DNA from 2 places in the Bacillus infantis NRRL B-14911 genome. Region 2 is predicted to be linked to the other one. Evidence: predicted binding sites of a transcription regulator. Region 2 holds the regulator's gene; the other holds the start of a gene.
The links. The regulator CtsR, encoded in region 2, represses protease genes until heat stress. The targets are predictions, from matches to a motif close to ATGGTCAATAAAGGTCAAACA.
Positions count from the first base shown of each region.

Region 1: a site for CtsR is predicted at 8,342-8,362, ahead of N288_RS07885 (ATP-dependent Clp protease ATP-binding subunit). Genes of this name have one in related genera too.

Region 1 is NC_022524.1:1,544,677-1,556,949, forward strand. Features, by position in the region: gene N288_RS07860 (ATP-binding protein) at 1-91, opposite strand, end outside; gene N288_RS07865 (bifunctional metallophosphatase/5'-nucleotidase) at 235-1,833, shown strand; gene N288_RS07870 (MarR family winged helix-turn-helix transcriptional regulator) at 1,906-2,346, shown strand; gene N288_RS07875 (M3 family oligoendopeptidase) at 2,457-4,151, shown strand; gene N288_RS07880 (two-component system sensor histidine kinase NtrB) at 4,421-6,010, opposite strand; gene N288_RS07885 (ATP-dependent Clp protease ATP-binding subunit) at 6,156-8,282, opposite strand; gene N288_RS07890 (YkvI family membrane protein) at 8,468-9,511, shown strand; gene N288_RS07895 (hypothetical protein) at 9,553-10,248, opposite strand; gene N288_RS07900 (CPBP family intramembrane glutamic endopeptidase) at 10,334-10,945, opposite strand; gene N288_RS07905 (NAD(P)H-binding protein) at 11,154-11,822, shown strand; gene N288_RS07910 (YkvS family protein) at 11,887-12,075, opposite strand.
Region 2 is NC_022524.1:105,422-117,694, forward strand. Features, by position in the region: rRNA gene N288_RS00560 (23S ribosomal RNA) at 1-75, shown strand, start outside; rRNA gene rrf (5S ribosomal RNA) at 145-261, shown strand; gene N288_RS00570 (CtsR family transcriptional regulator) at 1,652-2,116, shown strand; gene N288_RS00575 (UvrB/UvrC motif-containing protein) at 2,144-2,692, shown strand; gene N288_RS00580 (protein arginine kinase) at 2,697-3,764, shown strand; gene clpC (ATP-dependent protease ATP-binding subunit ClpC) at 3,781-6,234, shown strand; gene radA (DNA repair protein RadA) at 6,459-7,841, shown strand; gene disA (DNA integrity scanning diadenylate cyclase DisA) at 7,845-8,918, shown strand; gene N288_RS00600 (PIN/TRAM domain-containing protein) at 9,129-10,211, shown strand; gene ispD (2-C-methyl-D-erythritol 4-phosphate cytidylyltransferase) at 10,233-10,925, shown strand; gene ispF (2-C-methyl-D-erythritol 2,4-cyclodiphosphate synthase) at 10,944-11,423, shown strand; gene gltX (glutamate--tRNA ligase) at 11,516-12,273, shown strand, end outside.

The DNA.
Region 1 (12,273 bases), 1.4 Mb from region 2:
CCAGCAGCTTGTTCATATAAAAGAGGCTGGAAATGACAGCAGGGATCATAACGGCTGCGAGATACAGAATATAGTTCTTTGGTTTTTTCATTTGTATGTACCTCAATAGATATTTGTATAATTGAGAAGAGCGCCTCGTATCCGGGCGGGCTTATTTGTTATTATACCACTTATGAACAATTCAAGTTTAACAGCAGCCAAGAATGATAAATAGGTACTAAAGGGAGGAGTTAGATGAAAAATAAAGAGATAGTATCGTTCCTGATTACATCTGATTTGCATGGCAGCATCTATCCTTATGATTACAGCACGGGAAAAGAACAAGCAGCGGGGCTTGCCAAACTGGCATCAGTGATCAGGCAGGAGAAGGCGAAGGCAGACCATACACTCCTTCTGGACAATGGCGACCTGATCCAGGGCACGCCGCTTATGTACCATTATTCCCGGTTCTTAAAGCACCGTGTCAATCCCATGGTCCAGGTCCTGAATAAGCTGGAATATGATGCTGCTGTAATCGGCAACCATGAATTCAATTATGGCATCGAAATGATCAAGAGTGCAGCCAGCGAATCCAATTTCCCCTGGCTGAGCGCCAATGTGCTGCACCGGACAACGAAGGAGCCGTATTTCGGAGTGCCCTATATGATTAAGGAAATGAATGAGCTTAAGATTGCGGTCCTGGGGATTACAACAAGCCATATCCCGAATTGGGAAAGGCCTGACTATATCCAGGAACTTTTCTTCGATTCTGCAATTGAGACCCTTGCACGCTGGATTCCTTATGTAGAAGAAACTGAAAAGCCCGACTTCCTGGCGGTCGCTTATCATGGAGGCTTTGAACGGGATATGGAAACAGGCGCCAAAGCGGAGGAGGAAACAGGAGAAAATGAAGCTTACAGGATCTGCATGGAATTTCCGGAAATCGATCTGCTGATTACCGGCCATCAGCATAGGAGGCTGTCTGGCAAAGAGGTGAACGGGGTGCCGGTCATCATGCCGGGAGCCCATGGAAGCCATTTGGGCAAAGTAGAAGTGACTTTTGAAAAGGTCCGCCATGAATGGACAATCGCCGGCCTCGATTCATCTTTGATCAGCAATGAAGGTGAGTGTGATAAGGAAATCATCCACGATGCAAGCTTTTACGAGAATGAAACGCAAAAGTGGCTTGATGAAGAAATCGGCTCTCTGACAGAAAGTATGCTGATCACAGATCCACTGGAAGCCAGGATCAGGGAGCATCCATTGATTGAACTGGTTAACCGCGTCCAGATGGATGCTTCCGGGGCAAAGATATCCTGTACAGCCCTGTTCAATGAAGGAGCACCCGGGTTCAGCAGCACGGTGACCATGAGAGATATCATGACCAATTATATTTATCCAAACACACTTGCTGTATTGCAGATAACAGGCCAGGACATTAAAGATGCACTGGAAAGGTCTGCCTCCTACTTCAGGGTCGGTGAAGATGGGGAAATTGCGGTCAATCCGTCATTTTCAAAGCCTAAGCCGCAGCATTATAATTATGATATGTGGGAAGGGATCAAATATGAACTGAATCTATCCCAGCCTGAAGGAAGCCGTGTCACTGTTTTGGAGCACAGAGGAGAGGCCATGAAAATGGATGAAGTGTTTGAGGTGGTCATGAACCACTACCGTGCAGGTGGAGGAGGCGGCTACTGGATGTTTAAGAACAAACCTGTTATCCGGGAAATCCATAAGGACATGACAGAACTGCTGGCTGAATATATCAGGAAAGAACAGCCTGTAAAGGCAGAAGTGAATGCAAACTGGAAGGTTACAGCCAATTCTCATTTATTGCAGCCCAAAAATTGACACAAGAGGCAAGCTTCCTTATAATAATGCTGAATTTGAGATAAAATAACGTGTTAAAGGATCTGTTTAAAAATGGGGAATGAACAGGTAAATCAATCATTAAAGCTTTTTATCGTTTTATCAAGGGCCTGCAGGGCTGTTAATGAGAATGTCAATAAGCTGATTCAGACATACGGATTGAATCCGACTGAATTTGCGGTGCTTGAGCTGCTCTATCACAAAGGAGACCAGCCGCTGCAGCAAATCGGCGGCAAAATCCTGCTCGCAAGCGGCAGTATTACTTATGTTGTGGACAAGCTTGAGGAAAAAGGGTACCTCCGCCGGGTGGCCTGCCCGACAGACCGGCGCGTGACATTTGCCCAGATTACAGAAAAAGGCAAAGCGTTCATTGAGGAGATCTTTCCGTCTCATGAGCAGTTCATCCATGAACTGATGTCAGAGCTATCTAATGAAGAAAAGCAGACAGCGATCGATCTTTTAAAGAAGCTCGGCTTATCTGTCGGAAGATTTTAAAGCAAAGCACAGTGATCTTGCTGTGTTTTTTGTTTTTTAGGAGGATTTTCCTGCTGGATGTCGAATCTTTAGTATGGTTTTTTAAAATAAAGCTATTCGGGGGGAAAAGAATGAAATTCAGTGAATATACATATGTCCGTCCAGACATGGACGAAGCAGGAAGGAAATTTGAAGCTGCACTGGAGAGGTTCAGGGGGGCAGCAAGTGCCGATGAACAGAATGAAGCGATGAAAGAGATCAATCAGATTCGCAACGATATCGGAACAATGTTCAACTTATGCTATATCCGCCATTCAATTGATACTAATGATGAATTTTATAAAAATGAACAAGACTATATGGATGAAGTACAGCCGCAGCTGGAAGGGTTTGTAACAGATTACTATAAAGAACTGGTAGATTCCAAGTTTCGTTCAGAACTTGAAGGAAAATGGGGTAAGCAGCTTTTTGCGCTGGCAGATGCCCAGCTGAAGGTATTCAAGCCGGAAATCCTGCCACTTATGCAGAAGGAGAATAAGCTATCTTCTGAATATACGAAGCTGATGGCCTCCGCCAAGATCGATTTTGAAGGGGAAGAGCGTACACTGGCCCAAATGGAGCCATTTACTGAGTCGACCGACAGGGAAATGAGAAAGAGGGCTCAGGAGGCACGTTTCGGATTCCTTGCTGACAATGAAGAGGAGCTTGACCGTATCTATGACGACCTTGTAAAAGTCAGGACAGAAATCGCACATAAGCTTGGCTATAATAACTTTGTAGAGCTGGCTTACTACAGAATGTACCGGACGGATTATAATGCAGAAATGGTCGCCAAATTCCGCGGACAGGTCAAAGAGCATATAGTCCCGATCGCGACAAAGCTAAAGCAGCGCCAGCAGGAAAGAATCGGACTTGATGAATTAAAATACTATGATGAGCCTTTCCAATATAAGACGGGCAATGCAGCACCGAAGGGAAGCCCTGAGTGGATCATTGAAAACGGCCAGAAAATGTATGACGAACTCTCAGAAGAAACAGGCAGATTCTTTTCTTTTATGAATGAAAATCAGCTGATGGATCTTGTGGCGAAGAAGGGGAAAGCAGGAGGCGGCTACTGCACCTATATTGAAAACCATAAAGCACCTTTCATCTTTTCCAATTTCAATGGCACTTCAGGTGATATCGATGTGCTGACACATGAAGCCGGCCATGCTTTCCAGGTATATTCCAGCAGCCATTTTGAAATTCCTGAATACAACTGGCCGACATATGAAGCAGCGGAAATACATTCCATGAGCATGGAGTTCTTTACATGGCCATGGATGGAAAATTTCTTTAAGGAAGATACAGATAAGTATAAGTTTTCCCATCTGAGCTCTGCATTGCTTTTCCTTCCTTATGGCGTAAGCGTAGACGAATTCCAGCATTGGGTATACGAAAACCACACTGCTACTCCACAGGAACGTAAGCAGGCCTGGAGGGAAATTGAGCGGAAATATCAGCCGCATAAAGACTATGAAGGAAATGAGTATTTGGAGAATGGCGGTTTCTGGCAGCGCCAGGGGCATATCTTTAATTCTCCTTTCTATTATATCGATTATACACTTGCACAGATTTGCGCTTTCCAGTTCTGGAAGCGTTCAAGGGAAAACCAGGAAGAGGCATGGAGTGATTATGTCAAGCTGTGCGGATTAGGCGGAAGCCTTCCTTTCACAGAGCTGGTCAAGGAAGCCAATCTTCTTTCGCCATTCGAGGAAGGCTGTGTAGAATCCGTGATTGGTGAAATTGAAAGCTGGCTGAATTCTGTAGATGACAAAAGCCTGTAAAATTAGATGAGCCGGGGATTCCCCGGCTCTTTCTTGCTGTTCAGGAAATTTTAAATCGTATATCCTGGGGATTATTTTCAATTCCTGATCAATGTCCGGCAGCTGCGCCGGGATCACAAACCAAGCCTCCCAAAAAGTCAAAGAATTCCTTTCCGTGAGGCACCCAGGAAGCTGGCCATGCCGACGTTGCCACAGGACTTGGCGTTCTTAGTCTGCGTTCCTAAAGGTGATCAAGGCTCTTGCGCTTTTGTCCTGCAGATATTACTATTTTACTGGTTGCTGTCCAGATCTTCTTTAAAAAGGGGGAGATGGATTTCGGCTGTTGTGCCGGAGCCCATCCTGCTTGTAATCGAGAGCCTGCCTTTATGCTGCTGGATAATCTGCTCTGTAATCATCAGACCGAGGCCAGTACCTGATTCCTTTGTGGTAAAAAAAGGTTTTTTGATATTTTGCAAAAGTTCTTCGGGCATTCCGCATCCGCTGTCTTCGATTAAAATTCTTGCTTCACCAGTGCTGGTCTGTCTGCATGAGATCTTTACAACACCGCCCTCCGGCATAGCGTCGATGCTGTTTTGGACAAGATTGATGCATGCCTGCTTCAGCTTGCCGGTGTCGCAAAGGACAGTTCCGCATCCAGGAAGAATATCCTTCAAAAGGTGCACATTTTTATAATGTGCCTCAGATTCAAACAGGAGCGCTGTTTCATTTAGCAGCGGTTCCAGCGGCTGAGGCTTCATGTTTGGTGTGTGCGGTTTGGACAGATATAGAAATTCATTAATAATTCCGTTCATCCGCTCCAGTTCTGAATGGATGATTGAAATATATTGCCTATAGTCATTCTCCTTTTCACCAATCATTTGTATAAATCCTGATATAACGGTTAATGGATTTTTAATTTCATGGGCGACGCTCGCTGCCATTTCACCGGTGACCTTCAGTTTTTCAGAATTCCGCAGATACTCTTCCAGCTTTTTCTTCTCAATAACATCCCTTATGACCATCGATACTGCAAAAATTTTATGCTGAGCATTATAGACAGGGGATACGGTCGCCTCTAGCACGCTCGGCTCATCACTGACACCCGGAAAGGAAAGTTCAGCTCCGGAAATACTGCGGCCAAGAAGCGCCGAATCCAGCATATCCGAGATTTTACCATTTTCATCCGCTATGATGGTTTCAAGGCTGTCCCCAGGCTCTGGAGCTGTGGAGTGAAACAGCAGGGAGAAACTGTTATTCATTCTTAGAATCCTTTTTTCTGCATCTGCAATTACAATGGAATCGCTGGTATTGTCAAAAAAAGCGTCGATATAGGATCTGGTCGATTCCAGGTCTTTCCTTGCAGCCATTTCGCTTCTCTCTGCTTTTTCCCACAGCCTGTTCGCGTGTTTGATCATGAAAAACAGCAGAATGCTTGTGAGCAGGGCAAAAAGGAGGATATAAGGCAGGTCCTCAGGGCCGGACATTTCTGCAATTAAATGTCCATTTGCTGCATTCAGGATGATAAGGGCTGCAGCAGCCAGCGAGGTGGAAATGCCAAGCGCAAGATAACTCTGATAAAAGGCTGATAAAATGATCCCGAACACCAGAAAAATATAATTGACCAGATAAGGAAGCTGCAGGTTCAGGTAAAACAGATAACTGTATATACTGGCCAGGATTACAATCATCATGAAGTGAGGCTTTGGCTTAAGATAATAGAGGCCGGTGAGCAGCAGGCAAAAGCCAAGGCCGACAGGCGGCCACAGCAAATCATAGCGCTGATCGACCAATGTGTAAAAAGCTGTATCGATTATGTAAAACAGCCAGAGCAGCTGTATCAAAAGCAGATTCCGGCTTTCTATCAGGCTTGTTTTGTTCATGCTTAGGGTGCCTTTCGGTTAGTATATTAACCAATTTTATCACAATTTGTCAGATTTTGTTGAGCGACTTTCATGTCTAACAGAAAAAGACATACAGTAAGCCTGTATTAAGCTTCTGTATGCCTTTCGCAATTGATTTGTATCTTTATTTTCCAGTAACCACAATATTTCCATCCAAAAGGTCTGCATGCAGCTGTGTGCATGATGGATCTTCCAGAATAAAGTCCGCAATTTTGTCTTCCAGCTGCTCCTGGATTGCCCTTCTAAGCGGACGGGCTCCAAACGCCGGATGATAGCCAAGCTCGGCCAGTTTTTCAACTGCTTCATCAGTAAAAGTCAGCAGCATATCCTGTTCTTTGAGTGCTGTATTCAGCTCTTCCAGCATCAGCTGCACAATTTTCAGCAGGCTGTCTTTTTCAAGCTGTTTGAACTCTATGATGCTGTCGAATCTGTTCAGGAACTCAGGCTTGAAGAAACTGCCCAGAGAATCAAGAATTCCTGATTCCTTGACAGCTTCGCTGCTGCCGAAACCGACCTTGATTTCCCTGTGTCCTGCACCGGCGTTGCTTGTCATGATGATAACAGAATCCTTAAAGCTGACGGTCCTTCCCTGGCTGTCTGTCAGGCGGCCGTCTTCGAGAATCTGGAGGAACATATGCTGTACGTCAGGGTGGGCTTTTTCTATCTCATCCAGCAGAATGATGCTGTATGGATTCCTCCGCACCTTCTCAGTCAGCTGGCCTGCTTCATCATGGCCGACATATCCCGGAGGGGAACCGATAATTTTTGAAATGCTGTGTTTTTCCATATATTCGCTCATATCAAGCCTGATCATGCTGTCTTTAGAGCCGAAGAGCTCTTCAGCAAGTGTTTTTGTCAGTTCGGTCTTACCAACACCGGTTGGTCCGACAAATAAGAAAGAGCCGATTGGGCGGTTTTTGGATTTTAATCCAGCTCTGCTTCTGCGTACTGCCTTTGCGACCTTTTTAACAGCTTCTTCCTGGCCGATCACTTTTTCGGAAAGGGATTTTTCAAGGTTCTTCATCTTGGATTGTTCATCCTGCTGAATTTTGCCGACCGGAATGCCGGTCTTTCTTTCAATGATCTCCTGGATATGTCCCGCTTCCACTACCGGCCTCTTTGCCGAATCATTGTTCAATGCTATTTCAAGCTTGATTTCCTGTTCACGGAGCTTGGCCGCTTTTTCATAGTCTTCTTTCTTCAGGACTTCTTCTTTGGCAGCTGATATTTCAGCCAGCTTCTGCTCGATTTCTTCCCCTGGTGTATATTCTGCTGTCAGATTGATTTTTGATCCTGCTTCATCCAGCAGATCTATGGCTTTATCCGGAAGAAATCTGTCCTGTATATATCTGCTTGATAGAGTGACGCATGCCGACAGCGCCTCTTCCGAATAGGTGACTTCATGGAAGTCCTCATATTTGGACTGGAGGCCTTTCAGGATTTCTAAGGCTTGTTCCTGTGTTGGCTCCTGAATGTGAACAGGCTGGAAACGCCTTTCAAGCGCAGGGTCTTTTTCAATCTGGCGATATTCTTTTAAAGTTGTCGCACCGATTACCTGAAGTTCGCCGCGGGCAAGAGCAGGCTTCAGGATGTTGCCTGCGTCCATGGAGCCTTCGGCGGATCCTGCTCCGACAAGAAGATGGATTTCATCAATGAACAGGATAATATTTTTCCTTTCCTGCAGCTCTGTGATAAGCTGTTTCATCCGTTCTTCAAACTGTCCGCGAATGCCGGTATTGGCAACAAGCGAAGCGACATCAAGAAGATAAACTTCTTTATTCAGCAGTTTGCGGGGTGCTTTCTTTTCAGATATTTTCAGTGCCAATCCTTCTGCAATGGCAGTTTTCCCGACACCGGGCTCTCCGATCAGTACTGGATTATTTTTATTTCTCCGATTGAGTATTTCAATGACACGGTCAATTTCTTCATCCCTGCCAATGACAGGATCTATTAAGCCTGCATTGGCTGCATTGCTCAAGTTCTTGCCAAACTGTTCGATAAAGCCGTTTGGCTTTTTGCCTGGCTGCTGTTTCATTCCCTTGCCGGCACTAGCTTCACCGGCGCCCATTTGTTTGAACAAGTCTTCCATGCCGGAAGCCTCGAAGGGATTCTGGTAACCGAAGGAAGCGTTCATTTTTTGCTTTTCGGTCTGATAGCAGCTGCTGCAGAGATGTGTTTCTATTTTATTTCCATTTATATTAAACCTTAATTGGATGGTTGCCTGGTTTTGTTGACATTTTTCACAGTTCATCAATCAATGCCTCCTATATGTTGACTTTGACTATCTTTGACTAACTTTGATTTTATTATACTTTGACCTTATTTGACTTTCAAGCAATAAGACTTGGAAATTTAAGCCAAAGGAATGAATAGTTTTGAAAAGCTCGTCTTTGTTGGAAAAGCCGGTCATATACATGAAGGGGAGGAGGCGGTTTCGTGAAAAATTGGACTGGAGCCTTGCAGATTGCTGCTGTCTATGTTGGTACAGTAGTCGGGGCGGGTTTTGCAACAGGCAAGGAGATAGTAGAGTTTTTTACCCGGTTCGGGTTTATCGGGCTGATCGGAATTCTGATGAGCGGATATATATTTATTATGCTGGGAACAAAGCTGATGAGGATCTCAGCACGGATACATGCAAAGTCCTACCAGGAGCTGAATGATTATCTGTTCGGCAGATATTTCGGAAAAGTGATCAATGTGCTGACATTAATTATGCTCCTTGGCGTATGTGCTGTCATGCTGTCAGGCGCAGGAGCTGTATTTCAGGAGCAGCTTGGATTGTCCAAGCTCTCAGGGGTGCTTGCAACAATCATATTATCGGTGGTTGTAATGATTCTCGGCATTAAAGGGCTGTTTGCTGTGAATTTGTTTGTAGTGCCTATGATGATTGCCTTCAGTTTTATCTTAATGTTCATTTCTATAAAGCTCCCGGGCTTTAAGGAGCAGATGCTGTTCATTCCGTTTGCGGAGGATGGGTGGAAAGCTGTAGCCGCGCCATTTTCCTATACCGCGCTCAATCTGGCCCTGGCACAGGCGGTGCTGGTGCCTGTTGCAGCTGAAATAAAAGATGACCGGACCATCAGGATGGGAGGGTATATCGGAGGGGCGGCATTGACCATCATCCTTTTATCAAGCCATCTGACTCTTGTAATGCTCCCTAACCTGGAAGTATATGAAATACCAATGGCAGTCATCATGAAAAATCTTGCATCCGGTTTTTACGGCCTGTTTGTACTGGTCATTTATGGAGAAATTTTTACCTCAATAATAGGAAATATTTTCGGGCTGGAGAGGCAGATAAGGCAGTATATTTCAATCCCGGCGATCTGGTCGGTCGGGGGAATTTATCTAATTACCTGTTTAATCAGCATGATAGAATACAGTACTCTGCTTTCCTATCTTTATCCGATATTCGGATATGTCAGCATTCTATTTATTGTCCTGCTCTGGATAAAACCTGCAGAAGAAAAAGAAGCATGAAAAAAAACAGGCCGATGAGGTGTTTCATCGGCCTGTTTTCCTTATTTCTCTGCTGAAATGGTTTTTGCCATTTGAATAAATGCATCAGTGTGATCAGCATCATTTTTTGTGTAGATGCTCAGCTTTAAGGGCTGTCCACCGTTTTTAATCAGGTATACCGCTGCTTTATCTTCTTCTGAAGCTGCTTCGTAAATGATTGCATCCTGCAGGAATTCATCATCAGAAGCCTCCGCAGATTGCACCTCACTGCTTACCGCTGTCAGCTGGGATTTTGCGTTCTCTTCAGCCATTTCCCAATCTGTATCTTCCGGCAGCAGCTCAATCCTCATGAATACTTGATCATTATCTGTCAGATAGAGTACATCTTTATTAGGCTCTTCAGCTGTCAGTTCGTATGAAGGAAGGACATACATAGAATAATTCTGGTTGTCGCTTTTTTCAAGGACTGCAGTTTCTTCCATCGTTTCTCCATTCACCTGGTATGACAGGGATTTTTCCTGCTCCATTTCAGAGCTGCCTGTCTCCTCGTTTTCTTCTCCTTCAGACTGATCATCCGTCTGCTCTATGTCTTCACCATTTGAATTGTCACCGGTTTCCTGGGTGCCGTCTGTTGTGCCCGCTGTTTCTTCTGTATTGGTTCCATTGTCTTCACTTCCTGTGTCCTCTGTAGTCCCGCACCCGGCAAGTGCAAGTGAAAGGATCCCTGTAGCCAGCAATAGTTTTTGAAGTGTGTTCATTTTGGCATTCCTCCTGTATGTCATGCAGTTTTATAATAGAGTAGACGATGTTATCTGCAGAAAGTTACAAATTTTGCTGATTTCATCAGTTGAATGGCAAGATAATAAAAATTAATAGATCGAATATGAGATGAGAGACAATGACCAGGGGCAGGCTTTTCTTCCAGGCATACAGATATCCCCAGAACAGCCCGGCTGCAAATGCTGCAAGGGCAAGGACCGGATAGCCGGAATAGAAATGGACGGAGGCGTAAAGCAAAGCAGCTGATATCACTGCCCATCCTGGTTTTATGTAGCTTTGCAGGCGTTTTTGGACAAAACCCCGCCAAAAAATTTCTTCGCCCGGAATGATGACAAGGATCAGGACGATATATTGCCAGATTACTTCCGGGGAAAGCCGGCTGTACAATCTCCCGATTTGGCTTGCGAATGGCAGGTTCAAAATCTCTATCAGAAAATGGCCTGTCCAGAATAATCCATAGAGGAGTACCCCGGAAACTGCTCCAAAGAAAAGGTAAGACCGGAAAGAAGCCTCATCCTCCACTTCTTCTGCCATAATTGAATAGCTGATCAGAAACAGCATGGAAGCGGTGAATATATACCAAAATACTGCCCTGTCCTGAAAAGTGAAAAACAGTAACAAATGGGCAATCATGATCCCCAGGATCAGTTTTATATCAATTGAGCCAATTTTCATTCATGATCTCCTTTCAGCCAGGTGGAAAATATAAATGCGGGTTTACGGTGCAATGCTTCTTGTGCTGTATAATCAGTAAGTAAGCTGTTGGCTCGTACAATTTATTGGTGTTCTAACAAACCAATCACTATTTTATCAAAAAATGAAAGTACTCTGCTACTACTTTTGTTCATACAACTGTTTTTAACAGCATACAGGAGGGAAAAAGATGCGAAAAGCACTAATTTTAGGAGCTACCGGCTTGACAGGGGGCCATCTTTTGGAGCTGCTCCTGGGCAGCGGCCAGTACTCAGAAATAAAAGTGATCAGCAGACGCCCGCTCAGCATAGAACATCCTAAACTGACGGTATACATTGGGGGCTTCAGCAGGCTGGAGGAGATGGGGGATGCCTTCAAGGCTGACGATATATTCTGCTGTATTGGCACAACGATTAAGAAGGCGGGAAGCAAAGACGCTTTTCGGGCAACCGATTTAGAGTATCCCTTAAAGGCGGCACATCTTGCACAAGAAGCAGGTGCAGCCAGATTCCTGATTATATCGTCAATGGGGGCAGACCCGGATTCTAAGTTTTTTTATAATAAGGTAAAAGGACAGATGGAAGAACAGCTTAAGACACTGAATGCTTTCAGCCTCCACATTTTCCGGCCGTCCCTTCTTGTCGGCGATAGGGCGGAGTTCAGGCTGGGGGAAAAGGCCGGCGAGGTTTTCTTAAGGGCGGCAGGGCCGTTTATGAAGGGAAAGCTTCAAAAGTATAAATCCATCAAGGCATTAGATGTGGCAAAAGGGATGGCAGCGGCCGCAATCCGTGATAAGGAAGCCCGCAAGGCTGCAATGATATATGAATCGGATGAAATAGCCCGCCTTGCAGGCAAATAAAAAAACTCCGCCTGGCAGCGGAGTTTTTTTTACTTTATATTATAGCAGCGCTTACATTTTACGATTAGAATACCGATTCTTTAATGACTTTATAGTTTTTATGGTTAACAACAGTCCTTTGCTCTAACTCAAGATCACGATAGTCATCCATGTATGTAAGATCGACAATCACCGAATTTTCGTTCACTTTTTCAACTATGCCCTTCAAGCCTTCCCTGAATTCAATCACGTTTCCGACTTCTGCTTTCTTCATACATCCTCTCCCTCTCCCGTGTTTGTTTCTTCTCTAAAAGCTTATTAACATTTTGCACTACTTTTTGAATTTCGTAAAGAATTTTGAACATTTTTAACTGAAACTTCCATTTTTCGGATTGAAACATAAGGGTATTGCATAACTGTGTTCTGCAAGTATTTCCGTGGAAATTCTTATAGTAATTTGGTATACAGTAAG
Region 2 (12,273 bases):
AGGTTGATAGGTCTGAGGTGGAAGCGTGGTGACACGTGGAGCTGACAGATACTAATAGATCGAGGACTTAACCACATTTGATTGCTTTGTAATTCTTCTTCTGCATTATCTAGTTTTGAGGGAACAAAAACCTCATCTAAATAGTCTGGTGGCGATAGCGAGAAGGTCACACCCGTTCCCATACCGAACACGGAAGTTAAGCTTCTCAGCGCCGATGGTAGTTGGGGGCTCTCCCCCTGTGAGAGTAGGACGCTGCCGGGCGAAACGAAGAACAGTCTGTGAGACTGTTCTTTTTTTGTGCTTTTTAGTTTATGTTGGAGTGGGTTTTGATCAGAAAAGGGATCGTTTGGTGAAAATGAATAGCCGGAGGGCTTTAAGAGCGTTGCTTGTGGTTTGAAAAAAGGGGAGAGCGGCTGTTTGAAATATGGATTTCATTAATTGGCTCGATAATCTACCGACTCGGCGATTAATTTTATCAATTGGACGATTAATTTACCGAATTCCTTAAATAATTTACCATTTACCACAAAACAGTCATAGTCTGCCCGCAAACTTCCCCAAATGGCTGAAAAATAGATGCCGGGCGGGCAAACAAGCAGTGTTTTAAATCAAATATATGAGCTAGCAGGCGTTTAAACTGTGAATTTAATCAAATGACCGATTAATTTACCAACTCAACGATTTATTCAATCAAACGACCGATTAATCTACCGAATTCCTCACTTAATTTACCAATTGCCACAAAACAGCCATAGCCCGCCCGCAAACTTCCCCATATGGCTGAAAAATAGATGCCGGGCGGGCAAACAAGCAGTGCTTTGAATCGAATATATGAGCTAGCAGGCGTTTAAACTGTGAATTTAATCAAACGACCGATTAATTTACCAACTCAACGATTTATTCAATCAAATGACCGATTAATCTACCGAATTCCTCGCTTAATTTACCAATTGCCACAAATATCGCGGGATCCCATCCGCAAGCTCCATCAATAGATTGCCATCTTCGTTCAAATCCAAACACAGTAGCACCGTCACCTAGCACTTTCATGCTGCTGGAAAAAGAAAAGTCCTGATGGATGAATAAACCTGGTTTTTATCCGACATAAGAGAGCTGTTAGCAAAAACCGCAAACTTAATCACTCCTACCGATATCCTACCAACCTAACGTCATATCTAACCGTTCTGCCAAATAGTTTACCAACTCCTACGTCTAATCAAATCGTCTAGCGAACTTCTCACTCATCCACTTACCACACACCATTGCCAAGCAAAGAAACGTCCCATCCAATCTCCCTCAACCCAGCTCACCCCAGCTCAACCCACCCCAACTTAGCACCCATTCAACTTCCCATCATCCCCACTCGCATTCACTCTCCCTCCTTCACCCGTATATTCCGGCTGCCCTCCCCAGCGAGCTGCAAACGTACCCTGCATACACGTCCCCCCTTTCACCAAAACCAAATTTCCCACCCATGACAAGCACCCAAAAGCCCACCGGCTGAATACTCTATACAGCTGGAAGAATTTGCTCTTGTTACGTTTGAGATATTTATTAAATGGGAAAATTAATAAGGCATCCATCTTGCAACTTTTTACATAATTCATTTATAATTAAAGTCAAATATAGTCAAAGTCAGGGAGGAGGAGGCCTGGTGAGGAATATATCCGACATAATCGAGAAATATCTGAAGGAAGTCCTGGAGCTGAGTGAACGGGAAAGTGTCGAGATCAAAAGAAGCGAAGTGGCTGATAAATTCCAATGTGTCCCCTCGCAGATCAATTACGTCATTAATACCCGATTTACAATCGAAAAAGGATATATTGTTGAAAGCAAGCGGGGCGGCGGAGGATATATCCGGATCATGAAGGTACAGTCCTATGATCATGCGGACCTGATTGATCAGCTGCTGATGCTGATCCAAAGCAGGATATCGCAGGGAAGCGCTGAGAGCGTCATCTTGCGCCTGGTGGAAGAGGAAGTCATCACACGCCGCGAGGCTAAAATCATGCTCAGTGTAATCGACCGGTCGGTTTTATATATAGAGCTTCCGTTCCGCGATGAATTGCGATCAAGAATGCTGAGAGCAATGCTGACTTCGTTGAAGTATAAATAAAGATTAAGCAGCTGGAGAGGTGAGTGCATGATTTGCCAAGAATGTAATCAGAGGCCGGCAACGCTGCATTTTACAAAGAGCATAAATGGCGGGAAGACCGAATTCCATCTTTGCGAGGTCTGCGCCAAGGAAAAAGGCGAAATGTTCATGATCAATAATCAGGCTTCAGGCTTTTCCCTCAACAGCCTGCTGGCGGGGCTTTTGAATATTGAGCCTGGTCTGCAGCAGCCGAAAAAAGAGCAAAGGCCGCAGGAGCAAGTTCTGCAGTGCAGCAAATGCCAGATGACTTTTAAGCAGTTCATTAAAATCGGACGGTTTGGCTGTGCCCACTGCTATTCGGAATTCAAGGGGCAGCTTGACCCGATCCTGAAGCGCCTCCACAGCGGGAACTGGTCCCATAGAGGGAAGATACCGGCGAGAGCCGGCGGGAGCATTCAGCTCAGGAGAAAGATTGAGGATATGAAAAAAGAATTGAAGGAATTGATCCTGCAGGAAGAGTTTGAAAAAGCTGCCGTGCGCCGGGATGAGATACGGTCCCTTGAAAAACAGCTGAGCAGCGGCAGGGAGGGGGACTGATATCATGTCACTGGAACGTTTCATCAGCCAGGCGGTCAGTTCCTGGATGAGTGCGGAAGGCCCTGATTCTGATATTGTGCTAAGCTCCCGCATCCGTCTGGCAAGGAATATGAATATATATAAGTTTCCTACTCTTTTTTCAAATGAAGAAGGACAGAGCATCATTGAAGATATCAGGAAGATTTCCACCGAGAAGCCTTTCAAAGGGCTTGGAGGATTGGAGCTTTTAGAGATGGGAAGTCTTCAGCCCCTCCAGAAAAGGGTGCTTGTTGAAAAGCATCTGATCAGCCCCAATCTGGCTGAGCAGTCTCCTTACGGGGCTTGTCTCCTGTCAGAAAATGAAGAGGTCAGCATCATGGTCAACGAGGAAGACCATATCCGGATTCAATGCCTGTTTCCTGCATTCAGGCTGACCGAGGCACTTGAGATGGCCAATAAGCTGGATGACTGGCTTGAGGAGAACCTTGAATTTGCCTTTGATGAAGACTACGGGTATCTTACCAGCTGCCCGACCAATGTCGGAACAGGGCTAAGGGCTTCTGTCATGATGCATCTCCCAGGTCTGATGCTCACCCATCAGATGAACCGGATCATCCCGGCCATCAATCAGCTGGGGCTTGTGGTGAGAGGGACATATGGCGAAGGAAGCGAGGCGCTGGGCAATATTTTTCAAGTGTCCAATCAGATCACGCTCGGAAAGTCTGAGGAAGATATCGTAGAAGATCTGAAGAGTGTCGTGGGCCAGCTCATCGCCCAGGAAAGATATGCCCGGGAAGCATTAGCAAAGACTTCAAACATACAATTAGAAGACAGAGTGTACCGTTCCTATGGGATTCTCTCCAACAGCCGGATCATTGAATCAAAAGAAGCGGCAAAATGCTTATCTGATGTCCGGCTGGGTATAGATATGGGATACATCAAAGATATTCCCAAAAATATTTTAAATGAATTGATGATTCTTACACAGCCCGGTTTCCTGCAGCAATATGCCGGCGGGCCGCTCCGGCCTGAAGAACGTGATATTAGAAGGGCTGCACTTATACGCGAAAGATTGAAAATGGAAAAACAATAGTCGGGAGGATGAAATTATGATGTTCGGACGATTTACTGAAAGAGCTCAAAAAGTATTGGCATTAGCACAGGAGGAAGCCATTCGCTTAGGACACAGCAATATCGGCACAGAGCATATCCTGCTCGGCCTCGTCCGTGAAGGAGAAGGGATTGCTGCAAAGGCGCTTTATGCACTCGGACTGGGCTCTGAAAAGATCCAAAAAGAGGTGGAAAACCTTATTGGCCGCGGCCAGGATTCCTCACAGACTCCCCACTATACACCAAGGGCTAAAAAGGTCATTGAGCTCTCAATGGATGAGGCCAGAAAACTGGGCCACTCTTATGTTGGCACAGAGCATATCCTGCTCGGCTTGATCCGTGAGGGTGAGGGTGTTGCCGCACGGGTGCTGAACAATCTGGGAGTCAGCTTGAATAAAGCAAGGCAGCAGGTGCTCCAGCTTCTGGGCAGCAATGATTCAGGAAGCCATCAGGGAGGATCAGCAGCAAGCGCTAATACACCGACCCTTGATAGCCTTGCAAGAGACCTGACAGCCATTGCCAGGGAAGGAAGCCTTGATCCGGTCATCGGCCGAAGCAAGGAAATCCAGCGCGTCATTGAAGTGCTGAGCCGCCGGACAAAGAACAATCCGGTCCTGATCGGGGAGCCTGGCGTCGGTAAGACAGCCATCGCAGAAGGACTTGCACAGCAGATCATCAACAATGAAGTGCCGGAGATCCTCCGCGACAAAAGGGTTATGACACTGGATATGGGGACAGTTGTTGCCGGAACAAAATACCGTGGCGAATTCGAAGACCGCTTGAAAAAAGTAATGGATGAAATCCGCCAGGCTGGCAATATCATTCTCTTCATCGATGAGCTTCATACTTTGATTGGTGCAGGAGGAGCAGAGGGGGCAATCGATGCTTCCAATATCCTGAAGCCATCCCTTGCAAGGGGCGAACTGCAGTGCATCGGCGCCACTACCCTGGATGAATACAGAAAGTATATCGAAAAGGATGCTGCGCTTGAAAGGCGTTTCCAGCCGATCACGGTAGATGAACCGACAGCAGATGAGTCTGTTCAGATCCTTAAGGGGCTGCGCGACCGCTATGAGGCCCATCACAGAGTATCCATCACAGATGAAGCCATCGAGGCAGCTGTTAAGCTTTCTGATCGTTATATCTCAGACCGCTTCCTTCCGGATAAGGCGATCGATCTGATTGATGAAGCAGGTTCAAAAGTACGCCTGCGTTCTTACACTACTCCCCCTAACCTGAAAGAGCTTGAATTGAAGCTTGAAGAAGTCAGGAAGGAAAAAGATGCTGCCGTCCAAAGCCAGGAGTTCGAGAAAGCTGCATCCCTCAGAGACTCTGAACAGCGCCTGCGCGAGCAGCTGGAGGAAACAAAGAAGAGCTGGAAAGAGAAGCAGGGGAAGGAAAACAGCGAAGTCACAGTTGATGATATTGCACATGTAGTAGCAAGCTGGACTGGAATTCCTGTAGCGAAGCTGGCTCAGACAGAAACAGCCAAGCTCCTGAACATGGAAGAAATTCTTCATTCCCGTGTCATTGGCCAGGAAGAAGCGGTCAAGGCGATCTCCAAAGCGGTCCGCCGTGCGCGTGCCGGGCTGAAAGATCCTAAGCGCCCAATCGGCTCCTTCGTATTCCTCGGCCCTACTGGGGTCGGTAAGACTGAGCTTGCGCGTGCGCTTGCAGAGGCGATGTTCGGCGATGAAGATGCAATGATCCGCATCGATATGTCTGAATATATGGAGAAGCATTCAACTTCCCGTCTTGTTGGTTCACCTCCGGGATATGTAGGATATGAGGAAGGCGGCCAGCTGACAGAAAAAGTCCGCAGGAAGCCATACTCAGTTGTCCTTCTGGATGAGATTGAGAAAGCACATCCGGATGTATTCAATATCCTCCTTCAGGTTCTTGAGGATGGACGCCTGACAGATTCTAAAGGCCGGACTGTCGACTTCCGAAACACAGTCCTGATCATGACATCCAATGTCGGGGCAGAAGCGCTGAAACGCAATAAATATGTCGGCTTTAACATCCAGGATGGAGAGCAGGACTATAAGGATATGAAAGGCAAGGTAATGGAAGAGCTTAAGAAGGCTTTCCGCCCTGAATTCCTTAACCGGATCGATGAAATCATCGTGTTCCACGCCCTTGAGAAAAAACATCTCAAGGAAATCGTTACATTGCTTTCCGATCAATTGGTTAAACGCCTGCAGGAACAGGAAATTGTCCTTGGCCTGACCGATAAGGCAAAAGAGAAAATTTCCGAGGAAGGGTACGACCCTGAGTATGGTGCAAGGCCGCTCCGCCGCGCGATCCAAAAGCATATCGAGGACCGTTTGTCAGAGGAGCTGCTGAAGGGCCAGGTGCTGACAGGGCAGAATGTCATTATCGATGTAGAAGATGGGGAATTTGTCGTGAAAACAGAAGAATCTCCTGAAACTGCAACAAACTTATCTAAATAAACGTCATATTATATAATAAAAAAGGTACACGGTGCACAATGCGTGTACCTTTTTTCCATTGAAGGCATTTCAATCTGTCCTTATATAAAAAATCAGCCATTTCCACTACTTTCCTTGGACAGGCATTTTTATATAAGCGGGGAAGTATAATATACTTTCCCTATAATGAAACTAATGGTGCACTTTTCACAATAGAAGAGAATGAAATAGAAAGGGAGAAACGGATGGCAAAAAGAAAGACCAAATTCATCTGCCAGGAATGCGGCTATGAGTCCGCCAAGTGGATGGGCAAATGTCCTGCCTGCGGGCAGTGGAATACAATGGTGGAGGAAACGGAGAAGCCTGCAGCTGGAGGAAGAAGGGGTGCATTTGCCCATTCGGCAGGCGTAACCCTTGCTTCTAAAGCGACGCCGATCACCTCAATTGAGACAGTCAATGAACCGCGGATCTATACAGACCTGAAGGAGCTCAACCGCGTTCTGGGAGGCGGGGTGGTAAGGGGCTCGCTTGTTCTGATCGGGGGCGACCCCGGAATCGGGAAGTCGACGCTCCTCCTGCAGGTATCTTCCCAGCTGGCCCGGAAGGATCATTCTGTTCTTTATATTTCCGGAGAGGAATCCATGAGGCAGACAAAGCTCAGGGCTGACAGGCTTGGGGTTGTATCAGATAAGCTGCTCGTATATGCAGAAACGAATCTCGAGGAAATCAGCCGGACCATTGAAAATGAAAATCCCAGCTTTGTGATCATTGATTCAATCCAGACTGTTTTTCATCCGGATATCACCTCGGCCCCTGGAAGCGTCTCGCAGGTAAGGGAATGTACCGCGGAGCTGATGAGGATCGGAAAGACCAAAGGCATCGCGATCTTTATCGTGGGGCATGTCACGAAGGAAGGATCGATTGCCGGCCCGAGGCTGCTCGAGCATATGGTTGACACAGTCCTCTACTTCGAGGGTGAAAGGCATCATACGTACCGCATTCTCAGGGCTGTTAAGAACCGTTTCGGATCAACCAATGAAATGGGCATCTTTGAAATGAAGGAATTCGGCCTTGAAGAGGTGGAAAATCCATCGGAAATATTCCTTGAAGAGCGCTCCCAGGGGGCATCCGGATCTACAGTTGTTGCCTCCATGGAAGGGACGAGGCCGGTGCTGGTTGAAATTCAGGCGCTCATTTCCCCGACGAGCTTCGGGAATCCGAGGAGGATGGCAACCGGGATCGATCATAACCGCGTCCCGCTTTTAATGGCTGTGCTTGAAAAGCGTGTCGGGATGCTTCTGCAAAATCAGGATGCTTATTTGAAGGTGGCAGGCGGCGTTAAGCTGGATGAACCTGCGATTGACCTGGCAATTGCCGTCAGCATTGCCTCAAGCTTCAGGGATAAGCCAACACAGGCCTCTGATTGCATCATTGGAGAAGTGGGTTTGACCGGCGAAGTCCGCCGTGTCTCCAGGATCGAACAGCGTGTCCAGGAAGCTGCTAAGCTTGGGTTTGAACGGATCATCCTTCCTGCTAAGAACCTTGGAGGCTGGGACTCTCCGCCGGGCGTGCAGCTAATCGGGGTTAATACAGTCAGCGAGGCCTTAAAAGCGGCATTAGGAGGATAAGATATGGACAATAAAAAGCTGGGCGAAAAGACCCGGAGCGACATTTTGAAATTTCTGGCACCGGGAACACCGATACGCGAAGGGATCGATAATGTCCTGCGTGCAAACACAGGCGGACTGATTGTACTGGGCTGCAATGAAAAGGTGAAGGCGATTGTAGATGGGGGCTTTCAGATCAATTGCCCTTTCACGCCAAGTTATCTGTATGAGCTGGCCAAAATGGATGGCGCCATCGTCCTGAATGAGACAGGCAGCAAGATTCTTATAGCCAATGCCCAGCTTGCCCCGAACCCGGGCATCCCTTCTTCGGAAACCGGGATGCGGCACCGGACGGCAGAGCGGGTGGCAAAGGAGACAGGGGCGCTTGTCGTTGCCATTTCACAGCGGCGGACAGTCATCACACTCTACCAGGGCCATTTCAGATATGCATTGAAAGACATCGCCGTCATTCTCGCAAAAGCCAACCAGGCAGTCCAGACGCTTGAGAAATACAAAGTGGTGCTGGAGCAGAGCATCGCAAGCCTCGGGATCCTTGAGTTTGAAGAGCTTGTGACCTACAGCGATGTTCTTCAGGTGCTGCACCGCTATGAGATGGTGCTGAAGATCAAGCAGGAACTGATGTCCTACCTGAGTGAACTGGGTACAGAAGGCAGGCTGATCCGCCTGCAGATGAACGAGCTCTTGACTGACATGGAAAAGGAAACTTCTTTGATCATCAAAGACTATGCCTTTGATAAGGATGTCAGCACGAAGGAAGCAATCAGCAAAATGCAGGAGCTGGCAAGCGGCGAAACGATCGAGGACAGCATCCTCCTGAAGCTGATCGGCTATAGCGGCTATGTCCACCTGGATGAAGGAATTTGTCCAAGAGGGTACCGGATGCTTAATAAAATCCCCCGGCTCCCGCCAATCATTATTGAAAATCTCATCACCAGATTCCAGGAGCTTCCTGAAATCACAGCAGCTTCAGTAGAGGATCTTGATGAGGTGGAAGGCATCGGTGAAGTCAGGGCGAGAAAAATCCGTGAGGGCCTCAAGCTGGTCAAGGAGCAGCTGTTTGCGGACCGTCAGCTTTAATTGCCCATTGAATTGGTCTATACAGTATGCTAAAATGGTGGTTTTATATTATTTGACACTCTGTTTGCACGGTGCTACGCTTAAGGTGTATCAGTATATAAAACCTCCGATATTATTATATTTAAATAATGTTACAAAAAACCAAATTAACATATTCTGCAGGTTTCAATTCAGGGAATTTGTTTATAATGATTAAAAGGAGGTGAAGGAATGTTAAAACGCATTGTACAGGCATGCTTTCTTATTACCGGGGGGACCCTTGGGATCTTTTTGATTCCGGACTTGCTCGGGCTAGTTGCTTTGGACGACATTCCTCTTTTAAATAATCCGTATGTGTCCGCTATTTTAGGTGCCATTATTTTTTATCTTATATCTTTTTGGGCAGTTGATTATGTAACCAATTTCGTGAGATGGGTAGAGGAATCATTGGTGAAAGCGCCTATAACAGATATTATTTTTGGCAGTGTGGGCCTTGCTTTCGGCCTGATAGTGGCATTTTTGATCGGCTTTGCGCTCAATGCAATCGAATTTCCGATTGTCAATACGGTCGCCCCGATCCTGCTGACGCTGATTTTTGGCTATCTTGGCTTCCAGGTGGGCTTTAAAAAGCGGGATGAGCTTCTGGGATTATTTACGAGCCGGAAAAAGAAATCCGGTGAAGAGGAAGCAGAGCCAGTTGAGAAAAACGCATTAAAGATTCTGGATACAAGTGTGATCATTGACGGAAGGATCGCGGATATCTGCCAGACGGGCTTCCTTGAAGGAACCATCGTCATACCCCAGTTCGTCCTTGAGGAGCTTCAGCATATAGCTGATTCTTCAGATGTATTGAAAAGGAACAGGGGGAGGCGGGGGCTGGATATCCTGAACCGTATCCAGAAGGAGCTTTCCATCAAGGTCGAGATTTATGAAGGGGACTTTGAAGAGATCCAGGAAGTAGACAGCAAGCTTGTGAAATTGGCAAAGCTGACGAACGGTGTTGTGGTGACAAATGACTTTAATCTTAACAAGGTATGCGAGCTACAGAAGGTATCTGTGCTCAATATCAATGACTTGGCCAATGCGGTCAAGCCGGTGGTGCTGCCTGGAGAAGAGATGAAGGTGCAGGTCATCAAGGACGGGAAAGAGCATAATCAGGGTGTTGCTTATCTGGATGACGGTACAATGATTGTCGTCGAAGATGGCCGCGATTATATCGGCAAGCACATCGATGTCCTTGTCACCAGCGTGCTGCAGACCTCTGCGGGCCGCATGATATTTGCAAAGCCTAAGCTGCTTGAAAAAGCTTTATAAAAGAGAGTTGGGAGACTGTTTATGCCTTATCAGGTAATTATTCCTGCTGCAGGCCAGGGGAAAAGGATGGGCGCCGGCAAAAATAAACTTTTGCTTGAGATCCGCGGTGTGCCGGTTTTCATACACACGCTGAGGGTGTTTGAAAGCGATCCGGATTGTACTGGCATCCTGCTTGCGGTCAATCCGTCCGAGAAGGCGGAGATCCAAGAGCTTCTTGCCTTTTACGATATCAAGAAAGTCATTGGACTCGTTCCCGGTGGATCCGAACGCCAATACAGCGTCTATAATGCGGTGAAGGAGCTGCAGGGCGATGGCATTGCCATGGTGCATGATGCGGCCCGCCCCTTCATCGACCAGCACCTGATCAGGAAGCTGACGGAGGCTGCGGATCAGGATGGCAGCGCAGTATTGGCCGTGCCAGTGAAGGATACTGTGAAAAAGGCTGCCGGCAATCAAATCCTGGAAACAGTTGAACGATCAAGTCTGTGGGCAGTCCAAACCCCACAGGCTTTTCGTGTTTCCACCCTCCTGCACATTCATCAGAAAGCGGCTGAGGAGGATTACCTCGGCACAGATGATGCCAGCCTGGCAGAACGGCTCGGCATCCCTGTGAAAATCGTTGAAGGAAATTATGATAATATCAAGCTTACAACCCCGGAGGATCTTTATTTTGCAGAAGCGATTATCCGGAAACGTGAAGCTCGAAGTAACTGACATAAAGGGGAATATACTATGTTTCGTATTGGACAGGGCTTTGATGTACATCAATTAACCGAAGGAAGGCCGCTGATTATCGGCGGTATTGAAATTCCCTATGAAAAGGGGCTGCTGGGCCATTCTGATGCGGATGTGCTTCTTCATACCATTGCAGACGCGTGTCTCGGGGCAATTGGGGAAGGCGATATTGGCAGACACTTTCCGGATACAGATCCTGAATTCAAGGATGCTGATTCAGCCAAGCTGCTGGAGCATGTATGGAAGATTGTAGATGAGAAAGGATATAAGCTTGTGAATGCCGATTGCACCATCATTGCGCAAATGCCGAAAATGGCGCCTTATATCGGCCAGATGAGAGAGCGGATTGCAGAGCTGCTGCAGGCAGATGCGGACCGCATCAATGTCAAGGCAACGACAACAGAAAAGCTCGGTTTTCCGGGCAGGGGCGAAGGGATCGCTTCACAGGCTGCCGTCCTGCTGCAGAAAAAGGACTGAGCCCCCCCGAAAAAATTAGCTTTATAAGGCAAAAACATGGTGTTAGAATATAGCAAAGAAGAAGGAAAATGACTACAATAGGAGGCTTATTCATGTCTAATGAAATCAGGGTCCGCTATGCGCCAAGCCCAACCGGACATTTACATATAGGCAATGCCCGCACAGCGCTGTTCAACTATTTGTTCGCACGCTCAAAAGGCGGGAAATTCATCATCAGGATCGAGGATACCGACCTTAAGAGGAATATTGAAGGCGGAGAGGAAAGCCAGCTGAAGTATCTGCAGTGGCTTGGAATCGACTGGGATGAAAGCATTGATAAAGATGGGGGATACGGCCCGTACCGCCAGTCAGAACGGAATGATATCTACCAAGAGCTGTACCAGGAGCTCCTGGATAAAGATCTTGCTTATAAATGCTATTGCACAGAGGAAGAGCTTGAAGCAGAGCGCGAAGAGCAGATGGCAAGGGGAGACAACCCCCAATATTCCGGCAAATGCCGCCATTTGACCCAGGAGGAAAGGGAAAAGCTGGAGGCTGAAGGCCGCAGGCCAAGCATCCGATTCATCGTGCCCAAAGGGAAGGTTTATGCATTCAATGATATGGTCAAGGACGAAGTTTCCTTTGAGTCTGACGGATTCGGCGATTTTGTCATCGTAAAGAAAGATGGAATTCCAACTTATAATTTTGCGGTGGCTGCCGATGACCATATGATGAAAATTTCCCACGTACTGCGCGGGGACGACCATATTTCCAACACACCAAAGCAGCTGATGATCTATGAGGCCTTCGGCTGGGAGCCTCCTGTCTTTGGCCATATGACGCTCATCGTCAATGAAAGCCGCAAGAAGCT